2 regions of the Staphylococcus sp. mip270_02 genome follow, and region 2 is predicted to be linked to the other one. Evidence: a T-box and tRNA genes for the amino acid it is inferred to sense, from the RefSeq annotation. Region 2 holds a T-box; the other holds one or more tRNA genes.
What was found. A T-box is a leader RNA that pairs with one kind of tRNA and senses whether it is charged. The one in region 2 lies ahead of serS (serine--tRNA ligase), so its partner is inferred to be a tRNA-Ser.

Region 1 (4,590 bases), 320 kb from region 2:
CAACAAAGATTTACGAAAGACGAAGCGGCACAACAAGGTGCTCGTTGTATGGATTGTGGTACGCCATTTTGCCAAACTGGAGAACCATTTGGTAGAGAAACCATTGGTTGTCCTATAGGTAATTATATTCCAGAATGGAACGACCTTGTTTATAGACAAGATTTCAAAACTGCCTATGAACGGTTGAACGAAACGAATAACTTCCCTGAATTTACAGGGCGTGTTTGTCCAGCACCTTGTGAACAATCTTGTGTCATGAAGATTAATCGTGAATCAGTTGCTATTAAAGGGATTGAAAGAACTATTATAGATGAAGCTTTTGAAAATGGTTGGGTGAAACCAACAGTACCAGAGTATCGTAAAGACGAATCAGTAGCTATAGTAGGCAGTGGTCCAGCTGGTTTAACTGCTGCAGATGAATTAAATAAATTAGGATACAACGTTACAGTCTACGAGCGTGCGCACGAAGCTGGAGGATTGTTGATGTATGGTATACCTAATATGAAATTAGATAAAGATGTAGTACGTCGCCGAATAAAAGTGATGAAAGAATCTGGTATACGTTTTGAAACTGATACAGAAATTGGCGTGGATATTAGCAAAGAAACGCTTAACGAGCAGTATGATGCAATTATTTTATGTACTGGTTCACAAAACGCAAGAGATTTACCTTTAGAAGGACGCATGGGATTAGGTATTCACTTTGCGATGGATTATTTAACAGAACAAGGTCAGTATTTAAATGGTGAAATCGATGAACCATCTATTTCTGCTGAAGGTAAAAATGTGGTCGTAATCGGAGCCGGAGATACAGGAGCAGACTGTGTCGCTACTGCATTGCGTGAAAATTGTAAATCAATCGTACAATTTAATAAATATACAAAACAACCAGAAGAAATTGAATTTGATGAGAATACGTATTGGCCGTTGGCAATGCCTGTATTTAAAATGGATTATGCACATAAAGAATATAAATCACGCTTTGGTTTTGAGCCACGTGCTTATGGTGTGCAAACAATGCGCTATGATGTGGATAGAATTGGTAATGTCAAAGGCGTCTATACACAAATTCTCGAAGAAACTGATGAAGGCATGGTAGTTGTAGATGGTACTGAGCGCCATTGGCCAGCGGATTTAGTACTGCTGTCTATAGGTTTTGTAGGTACTGAAACAACAGTGCCACATGCTTTTAATATTCAAACAGAACGCAATAAAATTGTAGCTGATAACAAAGATTTTAGAACAAACCAACCACACATATTCGCTGCAGGCGATGCTAGAAGAGGACAAAGTTTAGTTGTATGGGCGATACAAGAGGGTAGAGCGGTAGCGGATTCTGTAGATTCTTATTTAAATGAAAAAACATTAGTGTAACTTTGTAATTTTGATTGACTTTTACAAATGGCTATAATATGATGAGTATTGTGTTTGGAGGAATACCCAAGTCCGGCTGAAGGGATCGGTCTTGAAAACCGACAGGAGCTTAACGGCTCGCGGGGGTTCGAATCCCTCTTCCTCCGCCATTATATTTTTAAAACCAAGACTAATGAATAGATGAGGCAAGTATTCAATCTCGTATTGAATGCTTGTCTTTTTTGATGTGCTTTTTAAGACTGCATGATTATATAGTAAGGTATCTAAAAAATTATGTTTATCGGTTCTTTATTAATAAGGAATTTAAAGTTATAAAATCAAAATGGTAACTTTTCAATGAAAAAGAAATGTGTTTTGATGAAGAATGAACAGTTGATAACTAAGTGAAAGCCCAAAGATTGCTACTTCTCACTTTTAGTAATAATACAGTTTATTATGGCCTTTTGTGCGATGGGGTAAAAGATTTGTATGATTTTTGTGAAAGCCTTTACAAAACTTGTCTAGACAAGTTATAATTTCTGTAATGTTAAAAGTATAAGGGAGTGGATTGTCATGGCCGTTAAAAAGAAAGATGTGCAAGATATAGTCGAAGCTGTTGGGGGCAAAGATAATTTGGACACAGCAACACACTGTGTTACACGTTTGAGACTTGTCTTGAAAGACGATGATAAAGTGGACAAAGACCGATTGAGTAATAATGATTTAGTGAAAGGCCAGTTCAAAGCGGATAACCAATATCAAATAGTTATTGGGCCGGGAACGGTAGACGAAGTCTATAAGCAACTGATAGCAGAAACGGGGATTAGTGAATCATCTAAAGATGATGCAAAGGCGGCAGCAGCTAAAAAGGGAAATCCTATTCAAAGATTGATTAAGTTACTGGGGGATATCTTTATACCAATCTTGCCAGCAATCGTAACTGCTGGTTTACTTATGGGAATTAATAATTTACTCACAATGGAAGATTTATTTGGACCGAAACCACTTGTTGAACAATTTCCGCAATTGGGCGATATCTCAAATATTATTAATGTCATTGCTAGTACAGCTTTCATATTTTTACCAGCATTGATTGGTTGGAGTAGTATGCGTGTGTTCGGAGGAAGTCAAATACTTGGTTTAGTGTTAGGTTTGATTTTAATGAATCCACAGCTTGTTTCTCAGTATGACATTGCAAAAGGTAACATTCCTACTTGGGATATTTTTGGTTTAGAAATCAAGCAACTAAATTATCAAGGACAAGTGTTGCCGATTTTACTTGCAGCATATGTTTTAGCTCAAATTGAAAAATTCTTAAATAAACATATTCATGATTCAATTAAAATGTTAGTTGTTGGTCCAATTGCATTACTAATAACAGGATTCTTAGCATTCATTGTTATTGGTCCTGTAGCGTTATGGCTAGGTACTGGCATTACAAATGGTGTGACGTTCGTCTTTGAACATGCTGGTTGGTTAGGTGGCGCTATTTATGGTTTGTTATACGCACCACTTGTTATTACAGGATTACATCATATGTTCTTGGCTGTTGATTTCCAACTTATGGGTAGTGAGCTCGGTGGAACATACTTATGGCCAATTTTGGCGATATCTAATATTTGTCAGGGGTCAGCAGCATTCGGCGCTTGGTTTGTTTATAGAAGACGTAAAATGGGCAAAGAACAAGGTTTGGCGATGACTTCTGGTGTTTCAGGTTTCTTAGGGGTGACGGAACCGGCATTATTTGGTGTCAATTTACCATTGAAATATCCGTTTGTCGCAGCGATTTCAACATCTTGTGTGTTAGGAGCAATCATTGGTGCAACGCGCGTGCTTGGTAGTGTTGGTGTCGGTGGCGTTCCTGCTTTCATCTCAATTAAAAGCGAGTATTGGGGTATCTACCTTGTATGTACCTTTTTAGCAATTGTGGTTCCGGCAATTTTAACGGTATTCTTGTCAAAATTTAGTAAAGATAAAGCAAAAGAAATGGTAGAAGAATAAGCATTCTAAAGCAATACAACTAAACTCGCTAAAACGGCTTAGCGGGTTTTTCTTCTTTAAATAATATAAGTAAAGGTGGTAATTTCATGAGTCAAAGTGATTGGAGAAAGTCAGTAGTTTATCAAATATATCCGAAATCATTTAATGACACGACAGGTAACGGTGAAGGTGATTTGAAAGGAATCATTGAAAAGTTAGATTATTTACAGTATTTAGGTGTAGACTACATTTGGTTAACACCAGTGTATGAATCTCCAATGAATGATAATGGTTATGACATTAGTGATTATTATAAAATAAATGAGAAGTTCGGCACGATTGAAGATTTAGAAACACTTGTTGCTGAAGCTCATAAACGTGATTTAAAGATAATGATGGATATTGTTATAAATCATACATCTACAGAACACGAATGGTTTAAACAAGCATACGCTGATAGCGATAGTGAATATAGAGATTACTATTTCTTTAAAAGGTCATCTGATGCTCAACCACCAACAAATTGGGAATCGAAATTTGGAGGGAATGCGTGGAAATACGATGAAAAGACAGATGCGTATTATTTACATTTGTTTGATGTAACACAAGCGGATTTGAACTGGGATAACCCCAAAGTAAGGTACGCATTATATGATATTATCAATTATTGGATAGACTTCGGTATAGATGGCTTCCGTTTTGATGTTATTAATCTAATTTCAAAAGGTGAATTTAAAAATTCTAAAAAAATAGGAAAAGAATTCTATACGGACGGCCCACATGTACATGAATATTTACATGAAATGAATGAGTGTACTTTTGGAGGTAAAGACTTAATGACTGTGGGTGAGATGTCTTCCACAACGATTGATCATTGTATAAAATATACGGCGCCTGAACGTCAAGAGTTGAATAGCGTTTTCAATTTCCATCATCTTAAAGTGGATTACGTTAATGGCGAAAAATGGTCAAATGCAAAATTAGACTTTCATAAATTAAAAGATATACTAATGGAATGGCAACTGGGCATTTATGAAGGTGGAGGTTGGAACGCGATTTTTTGGTGTAATCATGATCAACCGCGTGTTGTTTCGCGTTTTGGAAACGATACTAATGAAATGTTACGTAAACAAAGCTCTAAGATGCTGGCAACAGTATTGCATATGATGCAAGGGACGCCATATATATATCAAGGGGAAGAAATAGGTATGACGGATCCTGGTTTTGGTAGTATTGACCAGTACAGAGATATAGAAT
Region 2 (4,590 bases):
CTTCTTGTTGCTCTATTAATCCATCGATGATTAAAGCAGTGAATAATGTAATTGGTATAAATGATAGCCATTTAATAACACGTTCAGACAACTTTATTTTAGTTATCAAAATAAAGGGAATAATTCGTGTGAGCCATGTTACCACACCACATAACACGATAATTGTTAACATATGTACCGTCGTTGTCATTTTTCCATCATCACTCCAATCAGTGCTGCAATAGTTGAAGCTAATATGATAGCCAAATATGAAGGCATAAACAAGCTTAAACTAAGCATCATTACAATCACACATATAATCAATACAAAATATATGTTTATCTTCGAGCGTCTAATCGACTCAAATTGTGAGACAGCTAAGAATATAAACATAGCGGTAATTGCAAAATCTAATCCTAGTGCTTCTGGTTGATGTATGTATTTACCAAAGACTGCACCAATAATACATGCAAATGTCCAAAAAACATATGCTGTTATATTTAATCCATGCAACCAACGATCATTAATCTTCTCACCTTTTAAATGTGGTGTAATAGCTACACCGAATGTTTCGTCTGTTACTAATGTAGAAAGACCAATTCTATTTAATAAACTATAGTTTTTATAATTTGGCGCAAGCGTCATACTTAATAAAAACATTCTTGAGTTCACAATGAATGTCGTCAATATAATTGCAGATATGGGCGTGCCAGAAATAACAAGTGCACAAATAATAAACTGTGCCGCGCCCGCATACACTAGCAAGCAAAGTAAAATAATTTCCAACATACTAAATCCTGATGCCACTGCAACAATTCCAAAAGACAGACCAACACCAGCATAACCTAACAAAGTAGGAATACACGCTTTTACACCTTGTTTAAAAGTAACATGCGCCTCATTGTCCATTTTCCCACCCTCTCACTTCAAACGCTAAAAACAGTAAATCCATTCTAATATAATAGCATAAAAGTAATCAACATCTTTAGACGCCGGTTTGTGTGATGTTAGTCTAACGAACGTCTTAAAACATTGTTAATACAGTTATTTAAATATTTCAGAATCTTGTGTTATCAATTAGACTTCCCTTAGAAACTCCAGTACTTTCAATCAAATTAACTATTTTAATAGTGCGTATTTTATGTATTTCTTATGCTCAACTTTTACGCCTCCCCTACCCTCTCCGTACATAAAAAAGTGCATAGCTAATACTTTAACTACGCACTTTTAATAATTTATTTAATAGGACGGATGACTGTTTTACCACCCATATATGGAACTAATGCTTCTGGTATTGTTACAGAACCATCTTCATTTTGGTAATTTTCAACTATTGCAGCAAACGTACGCCCTACTGCTAATCCACTACCATTAAGTGTATGTGCTAATTCTGGTTTAGCATTTTTATCACGTTTAAAACGAATATTCGAGCGACGTGCTTGGAAATCAGTAATATTTGAACAAGAACTTATTTCTTTATATTCATTATAGCTTGGCAACCAAACTTCTAAATCATACGTTTTACTTGAACCAAAACCAATATCACCTGTACATAAAATAACACGACGGTATGGTAAGCCTAATTCTTCTAAAATTGCTTCTGCATGTCCAGTCATCTCATCTAAAGCCTGCCAAGAATCTTCTGGTTTTTCAAAACGAACCATTTCAACTTTATCGAATTGATGTAAACGAATAAGGCCTCTTGTATCACGACCAGCTGAACCCGCTTCACTACGATAACATGCTGATTGGGCAGTGAATTTAGCTGGTAATTCATCCGGTCCGATAATTTCATTACGGTAATAATTTGTCAGCGGTACTTCTGCAGTTGGTATAGTATATAGTCCTTCTTTTTCAACTTTAAACAAGTCTTCTTCAAACTTAGGTAATTGACCAGTACCATACATTGAATCAGCGTTAACTAATTGTGGTACCATCATTTCTGTATAACCATGTTGTGTTGTATGTTTCGTAATCATATAATTCATTAATGCTCTTTCTAATTGTGCACCTTCGCCTGTTAAGAAGACGAATCTAGCTCCAGATACTTTAGCTGCACGTTCAAAATTAACCATTTTTAATTCTTCTACTAAATCCCAATGTGCTTTTTCTTCAAAATCAAATGTTCTTGGCGTACCCCAACGTTTAACTTCTACATTATCTTCGTCTGTAGCACCTTCAGGCACATCATCATGAATAATATTTGGAATGCGTGATAATTTATCGTTAAGATCCACATCAACTTGATTAAGTGTATCATCTAAAACTTTAATTTCATCACCAAGTTTACGCATTGCTGCGATTGCATCATCTGCATCTTCTTTATTACGTTTCTTCTGAGCAATTTCACCACTAACTTTATTACGCTCAGCTTTCATTTCTTCAGCTTTACTAATTAACTGACGACGCTGTTCATCTAATTCTAGTACTTCATCTACTACTGTATCTTCCATACCTCGCTTAGCTACTTTTTCTTTAACGAAATCAGGGTCATTACGAAATAATTTAATATCTAACATAGCTTCATCCATCCTTTCAATTTTTAAAAATTTGGGATAAACACGCAAAAAAGACCACATCCCTCTACAAGGGACGTGGTCTACGTGTTGCCACCCTATTTAACAGTCTAAAATTAGACTGCACTCTCACAAAAATAACGGTTAAATCCGATTGTTCTCTTAATAGTAGGTAGATTCACATTAACCTTGGCTACCTGTTCACACTCAACACAGGCTCTCTGAAACCGAAAAATTAATACTACTTATCCTACGAACAATGACTTATTAAGTTAAATTAAATATAGCAAATAACATCATTTTTTTCAAGAGTGATAGTATTTATGTCAATTATATCTCATCCATATAAGCAATATCGCGCAAATATTGTGATACTGCTTCAATATCTTTATGAAATTGTCTATCTTCTGTGATAGATGGCACAATATGACGTAGTTCTTGATATTTTTCATACGTCTTAGGTGATAACTTATCAATATCTTTATATTCAACAGCTTGCAGAGCGATGATTGTTTCGATTGCCAATACACGACGAGCATTTTCAATCATTTGGTAGCCATGTCTTGAAGCTATAGTCCCCATGGAAACATGATCTTCTTGGTTAGCGGAAGACGGTATAGAATCAACACTTGCTGGGTGTGCGAGTGTTTTATTTTCTGAAACAAGACTTGCTGCAGCATACTGCATAATCATTGCACCACTTTGTAATCCCGGTTGGGGACTTAAAAAGGCCGGTAGTCCATTATTTAATTGAGGATTTACCAAGCGTTCTAGACGTCTCTCTGAAACGTTCGCTAATTCACTTACGCCTAGTTTTAAAAAGTCTAAAGCAAACGCTATAGGTTGACCATGGAAATTTCCTCCTGAGATAACAAGGGGTTCATCATCTTCATCAAATATAAGTGGATTATCATTTGCAGCATTCATTTCAAACTCTAACTTTTCCTTCACATAATTGAATACTTGGAAGCTAGCACCATGAATTTGAGGGATACAGCGCAAAGTATAAGCATCCTGCACACGTATTTCACCTTGAGTCGTCGTCAATTCTGAACCTTCCAACCAGTCTAACATCCTAGCCGCAACATCTATTTGTTCTTGGAAATTTCGAACTTTATGTACCTTGTCATTATAGGCATCTGTAATACCATTTAAAGCTTGGTGTGTAAGAGAAGCAATCCACTCCGCCTGATAACCTAGGTCTTCCGCTTCTATATAATTTATAACTCCTTGAGCAGTCATTGCTTGTGTACCATTAATCAACGCAAGCCCTTCTTTAGCTTGTAAATCTAATGCTTTGCGATTTAACTGATTTAAGACGTACCGACTGTCTACTTCTTCACCTTTATAAAAGACATTACCTTCCCCTATTAATGCTAAAGCCAAATGTGATAGTGGCGCTAAATCTCCAGAAGCACCTAATGATCCTTGTTGTGGAATAACAGGTATAATTCTTTCGTTAATGTAATAAATCAGTTGTTCTACTAAATCTATAGTTGCACCAGAGTGCCCTTTTAATAATGTATTCAATCTTAATACCATCATCACTAATGCAACTTCTTCTGAAAATGGTTTCCCTATACCACATGCGTGTGAACGAATTAAATTGACTTGTAATTGGTTGTATTCTCCTTCGTCTATACGTACATCACTAAACAAACCAAAACCAGTTGTAATTCCATAAATTGTTTCTTTATTCTCTATAATAGCTTCAACTGTTTGGCGACTCTTTTTCACACGTTCAAACGCATCTTCTGTAACTTCTACTTTATCTTCTCTATTTAAAAACTGTTTAATATCATTAATCGTTAATGTTTCCCCATTAAGTTGTAATGTCATCTTTCCATCTCCTTGATTAATATTTTTTTCTAATTATTTTGAGTATACGCTTACATTTTTTGTTGGACAATAGCTTAACCAATATCCGTAACATGGTATTAAATTACTGTTTTAATGGGATAAAGCTGTAATAAAAATAAGTTTATTGAAATTAATAATTTCTTAACGCTTTTAACTATTGACTAATAGCACAACCAGGTATAATATTTCTTATTGTATTTATAATTCTTATTACAAAAAACGAAGGAGAATTAAC

Region 1: it has a tRNA-Ser gene. The T-box ahead of serS (serine--tRNA ligase) is inferred to sense a tRNA for this amino acid. The anticodon was not compared.

What each region holds. Positions count from the first base shown of each region.
Region 1 is NZ_CM132934.1:15,818-20,407, reverse strand. It holds gene ACW5YJ_RS00080 (glutamate synthase subunit beta) at 1-1,374, shown strand, start outside; tRNA gene ACW5YJ_RS00075 (tRNA-Ser) at 1,431-1,523, shown strand; gene treP (PTS system trehalose-specific EIIBC component) at 1,927-3,354, shown strand; gene treC (alpha,alpha-phosphotrehalase) at 3,441-4,590, shown strand, end outside.
Region 2 is NZ_CM132934.1:339,190-343,779, reverse strand. It holds gene ACW5YJ_RS01440 (AzlD domain-containing protein) at 1-190, opposite strand, end outside; gene ACW5YJ_RS01435 (AzlC family ABC transporter permease) at 187-888, opposite strand; gene serS (serine--tRNA ligase) at 1,215-2,498, opposite strand; T-box leader at 2,565-2,755, opposite strand; gene hutH (histidine ammonia-lyase) at 2,826-4,334, opposite strand.